2 regions of the Pseudomonas sp. L5B5 genome follow, and region 1 is predicted to be linked to the other one. Evidence: riboswitches for the same ligand, from Rfam matches in the RefSeq annotation. Region 1 holds a riboswitch; the other holds the start of a gene.

The links. Region 1 has a riboswitch for cobalamin ahead of LGQ10_RS06760 (TonB-dependent receptor plug domain-containing protein). Riboswitches for the same ligand answer to the same signal wherever they lie in the genome.
Region 2: linked by a shared signal. The riboswitch ahead of LGQ10_RS00100 (CbtB domain-containing protein) and the one ahead of LGQ10_RS06760 (TonB-dependent receptor plug domain-containing protein) in region 1 are both predicted to bind cobalamin.

The regions. Positions count from the first base shown of each region.
Region 1 is NZ_CP084742.1:1,508,867-1,512,262, forward strand. It holds gene LGQ10_RS06750 (arginine N-succinyltransferase) at 1-557, shown strand, start outside; gene LGQ10_RS06755 (arginine N-succinyltransferase) at 607-1,674, shown strand; cobalamin riboswitch at 1,893-2,095, shown strand; gene LGQ10_RS06760 (TonB-dependent receptor plug domain-containing protein) at 2,248-3,396, shown strand, end outside.
Region 2 is NZ_CP084742.1:26,112-29,507, reverse strand. It holds gene cobN (cobaltochelatase subunit CobN) at 1-91, opposite strand, end outside; gene cobW (cobalamin biosynthesis protein CobW) at 95-1,165, opposite strand; cobalamin riboswitch at 1,261-1,471, opposite strand; cobalamin riboswitch at 1,556-1,776, shown strand; gene LGQ10_RS00100 (CbtB domain-containing protein) at 1,873-2,061, shown strand; gene LGQ10_RS00095 (CbtA family protein) at 2,072-2,776, shown strand; gene LGQ10_RS00090 (cobalamin biosynthesis protein) at 2,773-3,186, shown strand; gene cobM (precorrin-4 C(11)-methyltransferase) at 3,268-3,396, shown strand, end outside.

The sequences.
Region 1 (3,396 bases):
TGCGTTTCGCCGACAGCTGCATCAGCGAGATCGTCGGCTACAGCACCGCCAGTGGCCACTCGCCGTTCTGGGAAGCGGTGGGCCAGCACTTCTTCGACCTGCCCTATGTCGAGGCCGAACGGCTGTGTGCCCTGCAGGGCCGAGGTTTTCTCGTCGAATTGATGCCCCAGTACCCGATCTACATCCCGATGCTCGCGCAACCGGCCCAGGACTGCATCGGCCGCATCCATCCCGATGCCAAGGAGGCCTGCGACATCCTGGTGGACGAAGGTTTTTCCCCCACCCAGTACGTCGACCTGTTCGACGCCGGCCCGACCCTGCAGGGGCGCAACCATGAACTGCGCTCGATCATCCAGAGCCGGATCGCCACCAGCTACCTCGCTGCGCAGAGTGGCCAGGGCCGTCCATGGCTGCTGAGCAACGATCGGCTGCAAGGCTTTCGCGCCATCGTCGCCCTGCTCGACGAGGCTCCCGGCGACTTCACGGGCCTGGACCAGGCAATGCTCCAGGCCTTGCAGCTGGAACCCGGCGACCCGGTGCGGAGCATTGCGTTATGACCCTGCGTCCCTACCTCCCCACAACCAGCCCGCTGCCAGGAGCCAGAGCATGATCGTGCGTCCGATCCGCGTCACCGACCTGCCGGCGGTGCTGCGCCTGCTGGGAGGCTGCCAGCGCGAGCTGGATAACCTCAGCACCGACCCCGAGCGCCTGGACCACCGGGTGCGCTGGGCCCAGCGGGCCTTTGCCGGCCAGGTGGAGCGCGCCGACGCCGATTACCTGTTCGTGCTCGAAGATGACGACCAGCAAGTGACCGGTATCTGCGGCCTGAGCGGCGCCATCGGCCTGCGCGAGCCCTGCTACAACTATCGGCTCGGCGTCACCCGTGGCAGCGCACCCGGGCTGGGCATCGAGAAACAGGTCCCGACCCTGTTCCTGTGCAACGACATGACTGGACAATCCCAGCTGTGCTCGCTGTTCCTGCGCCATGACCTGCGCCAGGGCCACACCGGCCGTCTGTTGTCCACCGCCCGCCTGCTGTTCGTCGCCGAATACCCCACGCTGTTCGGCGACAAGCTGGTGGCCGAGTTGCGTGGCCAGGTCGACAGCCAGGGCTGCTCGCCATTCTGGGACAGCCTGGGTCGGCACTTCTTCAAGATGGATTTCCAGCAGGCCAACCGCCTGTCCAGTCAGGGCAGCAAGTCCTTCATCGCCGAACTGATGCCGCGCCAACCGCTTTACACCTGCCTGCTCAGCACCCAGGCCCAGGCCTCCATCGGCCAGGCCCATGCCAGCACCGACCAGGCGGTGGGCATCTTGCGCGACGAAGGTTTCAGTCACCAGGGCTGCATCGACGTCTTCGACGGCGGCCCGCTGATCGAGGCCGAGGTGACGAAGATCCGCAGCGTGCGCGAAAGCCAGGTGTTGCCGCTGCTGGTGGGCAATCCTGACCAGCAGGCGCCGATGTGGCTGATCCACAACCGGCGCCTGGAAAGCTGTCGCATCACCGCTGCGCCGGGGCGCCTGGTAGCCGGCTGCCTGCTGGTGGACCGCCAGACCACCAAGCGCCTGCAACTGCAACCCGGTGATTCGGTTCGCGCAGTGCCGCTGCTGGCCTGCCCTTCGAGTGCCAGCGACCAGCCCCCGGTACGCACCTCCCCCGCCACCGTCCCGTGAAGCTCTGCTTCGTGTAGCCGCTGCCGCAGGCTGCGTACGACCGCGCAGCGGGCGCAAACCTTGCGAATTCCACAATGAAGGCCCTGCGGGCCTTGGCGCAGCTTCGCAGGCTCAGCAGCGGCTACACGAGCTGCGCTGGGCTCGGCGATAACGGTATGGCTGCGCAGCGGGCGCAATCATGGCGGCCACAGGATTGACGAACGGTAGGACGAGTGTTCAGATGCCGCCCTGTTTCAGGTGCCTCACGCCGCCGTGCGTGAGGTGAAACGGGAAACCGGTGCGCCCCCAGAGGCAAGTCCGGTGCTGCCCCCGCAACGGTAAGCGAGTGCTGCATTCAACACGCCACTGTACCCAAGGTATGGGAAGGCGAATGCAGCCAGCCTCGCAAGCCCGGAGACCGGCCTGAAGTATCTGTTTGGCAATCCTGCGGTGGGCGGGCATGGGCCGGTGTGGGCGCGTGCGCGTGCCTGCCACCTTCTCCCTGCGTGCTTCCCGAAGACACTTTCGAGAAGACCAACAATGAAAACAACAGACACTTCCCTTGCGCGCGACTGGCGTGCTCCGCGCCGTTCCATGGGCGGCGCCCTGCTCGGCTGCCTGTTCAGCCCCTGGCTGCTGGCCGACGATACATCCCTGAAGCTGGACCAGCAGTTCGTGTCTGCCCCGTCGGTGGAATCCACTACCGTGGCCGAGATGGCCAAGTACGGCAGCAAGGTAGACGTCATCGATCGCCAGCAGATCGAGCGTGCCGGTCCCAGCAGCGACATCACCCGGGTGCTGCAGATGTACGTGCCGGGCCTCTATGTAGCGCCCAAGAACGGCCCCTTCGACTACGGCACCTATTCGCTGCTGGGCGGACGCAACGACGACACGCTGATCCTGCTCGATGGCGTGCGCCTGAACAACCGCCTGTACGGCGGCCTGTACCTGGATACCCTGCCAGCCAACGCCATCGAGCGCATCGAAGTGCTCAAGGGCGGCCAGAGCCTGCTGTTCGGCACCCAGGCGGTGTCCGGGGTGATCAACATCGTCACCCGCAGCCCACAGACCCGCGACGCCTCCGGCGAAGTCAACCTGGGCCTGGACAGTTTCATGGGCAAGAGCGGCGATGCCCGGGTGGAACGCATCGTCAGCAACGGCCTGGGCGACCTCGGCCTGCTGGCCTATGTCAGCCACAACGTCTCCGACGGCTACCAGCCGTTTCGCAACAGCGCCTACAACGCCAGCACCCGGGACAAGAAGCGCTCCTATGAGGTGACCACCTTCGGCGCCAAGGCGATCCAGGGTTTTGGCGACGATTCGCGCCTGGAACTGTTCTACCAGTACACCGACGCCAACCTGGATTTCGCCCGCGCCGCGAACAACAAGAAGACCACCAACGACCGGGTCCAGCAGATCGCCACCGCCACCTTCGAGCAACGCCTGGGCGAGCGTTTCAGCTACTTCGTCAAGGGCCATGTCAACGACTGGGATACGCGCTACACCCGTATCAACAACAGCGATGATGGCGGCACCAAGATCATCAACCACAACGACTACTGGGGCTTCACCGACTGGGGCGTGCAGGCCGAAGGCAAGGCCGAACTGGACGGCGGCCATGTGCTGGTATTCGGCACCGACAACCAGTGGTTCAAGGGCCAGGACGACGTACTCAAGATCGACAACAGCAAGGCCCAGGCCAACGCCCTGTACACCCAGTTGCGCCCGGTGTTCGATACCCTG
Region 2 (3,396 bases), 1.5 Mb from region 1:
ACAGGATCACCAGCTCGGCGGGGGTTTGTCCAAGGTCGGCAATGTTGTCATCCGACACGAATCCGCCGGGCTGGGTCCTGAGCAGGTGCACGGGTCAGGCGCCGAGGGCGGCGCGCAGTTGCGCTTCCAGCAGGGCCGCATCCAGCTCCTGGCCGATCAGTACCAGGCGCGTGGCCCGGGCTTCATCAGCGCTCCACTTGCGGTCGAAATGCTTGTCGAAACGGGTGCCTACGCCCTGGATCAGCAGGCGCATCGGCTTGCCGGGAATTGCCGCGAAACCCTTGACCCGCAGGATGCCGTGCTTGACCACCAGTTGGGTCAGGGCATCGAGCAGCAGGCTCTCGTCGGCCTCGGGCAACTCGATGGAGATCGAGTCGAAGGCGTCGTGGTCATGGTCGTCGTGATCGTCATCGCCGTCGTGGTGATGGTCGTGGTGGCTGTGGCGGCCGTCGATGTGTTCCTCGGAACCGGCACCCAGGCCCAGCAGCACGTCCAGCGGCAGGCGACCGCTGCTGGCTTCGATGACCTTGACCGCCGGCGGCAGCTCCTCGGCCACTTCCAGGCGGACCTTGGCCAGGTCTTCGGGGCTGATCAGGTCGGTCTTGTTGAGGATCACCAGGTCGGCGCTGGACAGCTGGTCGGCGAACAGTTCGTGCAGGGGCGATTCGTGGTCGAGGTTGGGGTCGAGCTTGCGCTGGGCATCCACCTGGTCCGGGAAGGCGGCGAAGGTGCCAGCGGCGACGGCCGGGCTGTCGACCACGGTGATCACCGCGTCGACGGTGCAGGCGCTGCGGATCTCCGGCCACTGGAAGGCTTGCACCAGAGGCTTGGGCAAGGCCAGGCCGCTGGTTTCGATGAGGATATGGTCCAGGTCGCCACGGCGCGCCACCAGCTCGCGCATCACCGGGAAGAACTCTTCCTGCACGGTGCAGCACAGGCAACCGTTGGCCAGCTCGTAGACTCGGCCGCTGGCCTCTTCCTCGGTGCAGCCGATGGAGCACTGCTTGAGGATCTCGCCGTCGATGCCCAGTTCGCCGAATTCATTGACGATCACCGCGATACGACGCCCCTGGGCGTTGTCCAGCATGTGCCGCAGCAATGTGGTCTTGCCCGAGCCCAGGAAGCCGGTGACGATGGTGACGGGAAGTTTGGCCAGTGTTTTCATCGGATGCCCTTTGGCGAAGGTGGCGGGCATGCGGGACGACAAGCACGGCACAGGGCTCGTACTGATTTCGCCACCGGATCACCCCGCCCGGTTGTAGTGAGAATCTGGGTCGAGGCAGGTCTCCTGGCTGGGGGCTTGTCAGTCATGGACTGACATTTCCTGTGCCTTCCCACCGGCGTCGTGGACGCCAGGCAGTGGCCTTGCAGGAATGAAACCCTCCACAGTTGCGGGGGCAGCCGCGGCTTCTACCGCGTTCCCGTCTTAGCTTCGACCACTGGCCGAAGAACCTCGAAGGCGCAAGGCTACGCAGAGCGTACAGGGCGGTCAATGCGCATGTGTGGCCAAGGCCACGCCAGCCGGCAATTGACGACGCTCCCCTGCCCATGATTTGCTACACAACTTGTTACGGGTGCCCTTCACAGGGTGAAACGGGAAACCGGTGAATCACGCGCTTGCCAGCCGTGACCAGTCCGGTGCTGCCCCCGCAACGGTAAGCGAGCGAAGTGTCAGATCCACTGTGCCCCTGGGCATGGGAAGGTGACACTTGCCGGCACGGCCCAAAGGCCGGCCCCTCGCAAGCCCGGAGACCGGCCCGCAATACACGAATGACAAACCCGCGGTGGGCGGGCGCTGTTGCAAACCCTGCGTGGCTGTCACGCGGGGTTTTCTTGCGCCGCTTCCCGCTGACAAACCCAAGGGGACGCGCCATGTCGACCATCAGCAGCACCAGCCATTCCGCCAGCAGCACCACCACCCTGAGCCAACGCCTGGTGGCCGCCATCGGTGCCTCGATCCTCGGCGCCTGCCTGGTGTACTTCGCCGGTTTCTCGCACATCGAGGCCGTGCACAACGCGGCCCACGATACCCGCCACAGCGCCGCCTTCCCTTGCCACTGAGGCCTGCCCGATGATCAAGCGTATTGCGCAAACCGCAGGGTTCACCGGACTGCTGGCCGCCTTGCTGCTGACCCTGCTGCAGAGCTTCTGGGTCGCCCCGTTGATTCTCCAGGCGGAAACCTACGAGAAAGCCCCGGCCACCGAGGAAGTCCATGAACACGCTCCGGGCGCCATGGCGGGCCACGTCCATGACGAAGAGGCCTGGGAGCCGGAAGACGGTTGGCAGCGAGTGCTGTCCACCACGGGCGGCAACCTGGTGGTCGCCGTCGGTTTCGCCCTGATGCTGGCCGGCCTCTACACCCTGCGCGCCCCAAGCCGCACCTCCCAGGGCCTGCTCTGGGGCCTGGCCGGCTACGCGACCTTCTGCCTGGCCCCCACCCTGGGCTTGCCGCCTGAACTGCCCGGCACTGCCGCCGCCGACCTGGCCCAACGCCAGATCTGGTGGGTAGGCGCCGCAGCCTCCACCGCCACGGGCATTGCCTTGATCGTGTTCGCCGGCAATTGGCTGCTCAAATTGCTGGGCGCCGCCATTATCGCCGTGCCCCACGTGCTCGGCGCACCGCAGCCGGAAGTGCACTCGATGTTGGCTCCGGAGGCACTGGAGGCACAGTTCAAGATCGCTTCGCAGTTGACCAATGCCGCCTTCTGGCTGGCCCTGGGTCTGATCAGCGCCTGGCTGTTCCGGCGCAAGGGCGAGGACGGCCATCAGGCATGACATCCAGGGGCGTAGCGCCGGCCCTGGTGGTCGGCCTGGGCTGCCGCAAGGGCTGCCCGGCCAGCACCCTGCGCGCCCTGCTGGACCAGGTATTGCGAGAAAATGGCCTGGCCCTGCAGCAAGTGCAGGCCCTGGCCAGCATCGACCTGAAGCAGGATGAACCGGGCCTGCTGGCCTTGGCACAACAGCTGTCGCTGCGGTTGACTTGTTTCAGCAGCGCCCAGCTGGCCCCCTACAGCCCGCGCCTGAGCCACAGGTCCCAGGTTGCCTTCGAGCGCACCGGCTGCTATGGCGTCGCTGAAAGCGCCGCCCTGGCCATGGCCGAAACCCTGCAAGGGGAGCCGGCACGACTCCTGGTCCCCCGGCAAAAGCACCCCCAGGCGACCCTGGCATTGGCCGTTTGCCCGTAGAATCCCGATAATCCCCGCCTTCGATCATGAGCATTCTTCATCTGAAGCCCTGCTCCGGCCCCTTTTTCACAGGACACAGCCATGACTGTCTACTTCATCGGCGCCGGCCCCGGCGATCCCGAACTGATCACCGTCAAGGGCCAACGCCTGATCCACCGCTGTCCGGTAATCATCTACGCCGGTTCCCTGGTCCCCCAGGCGGTGCTAGAC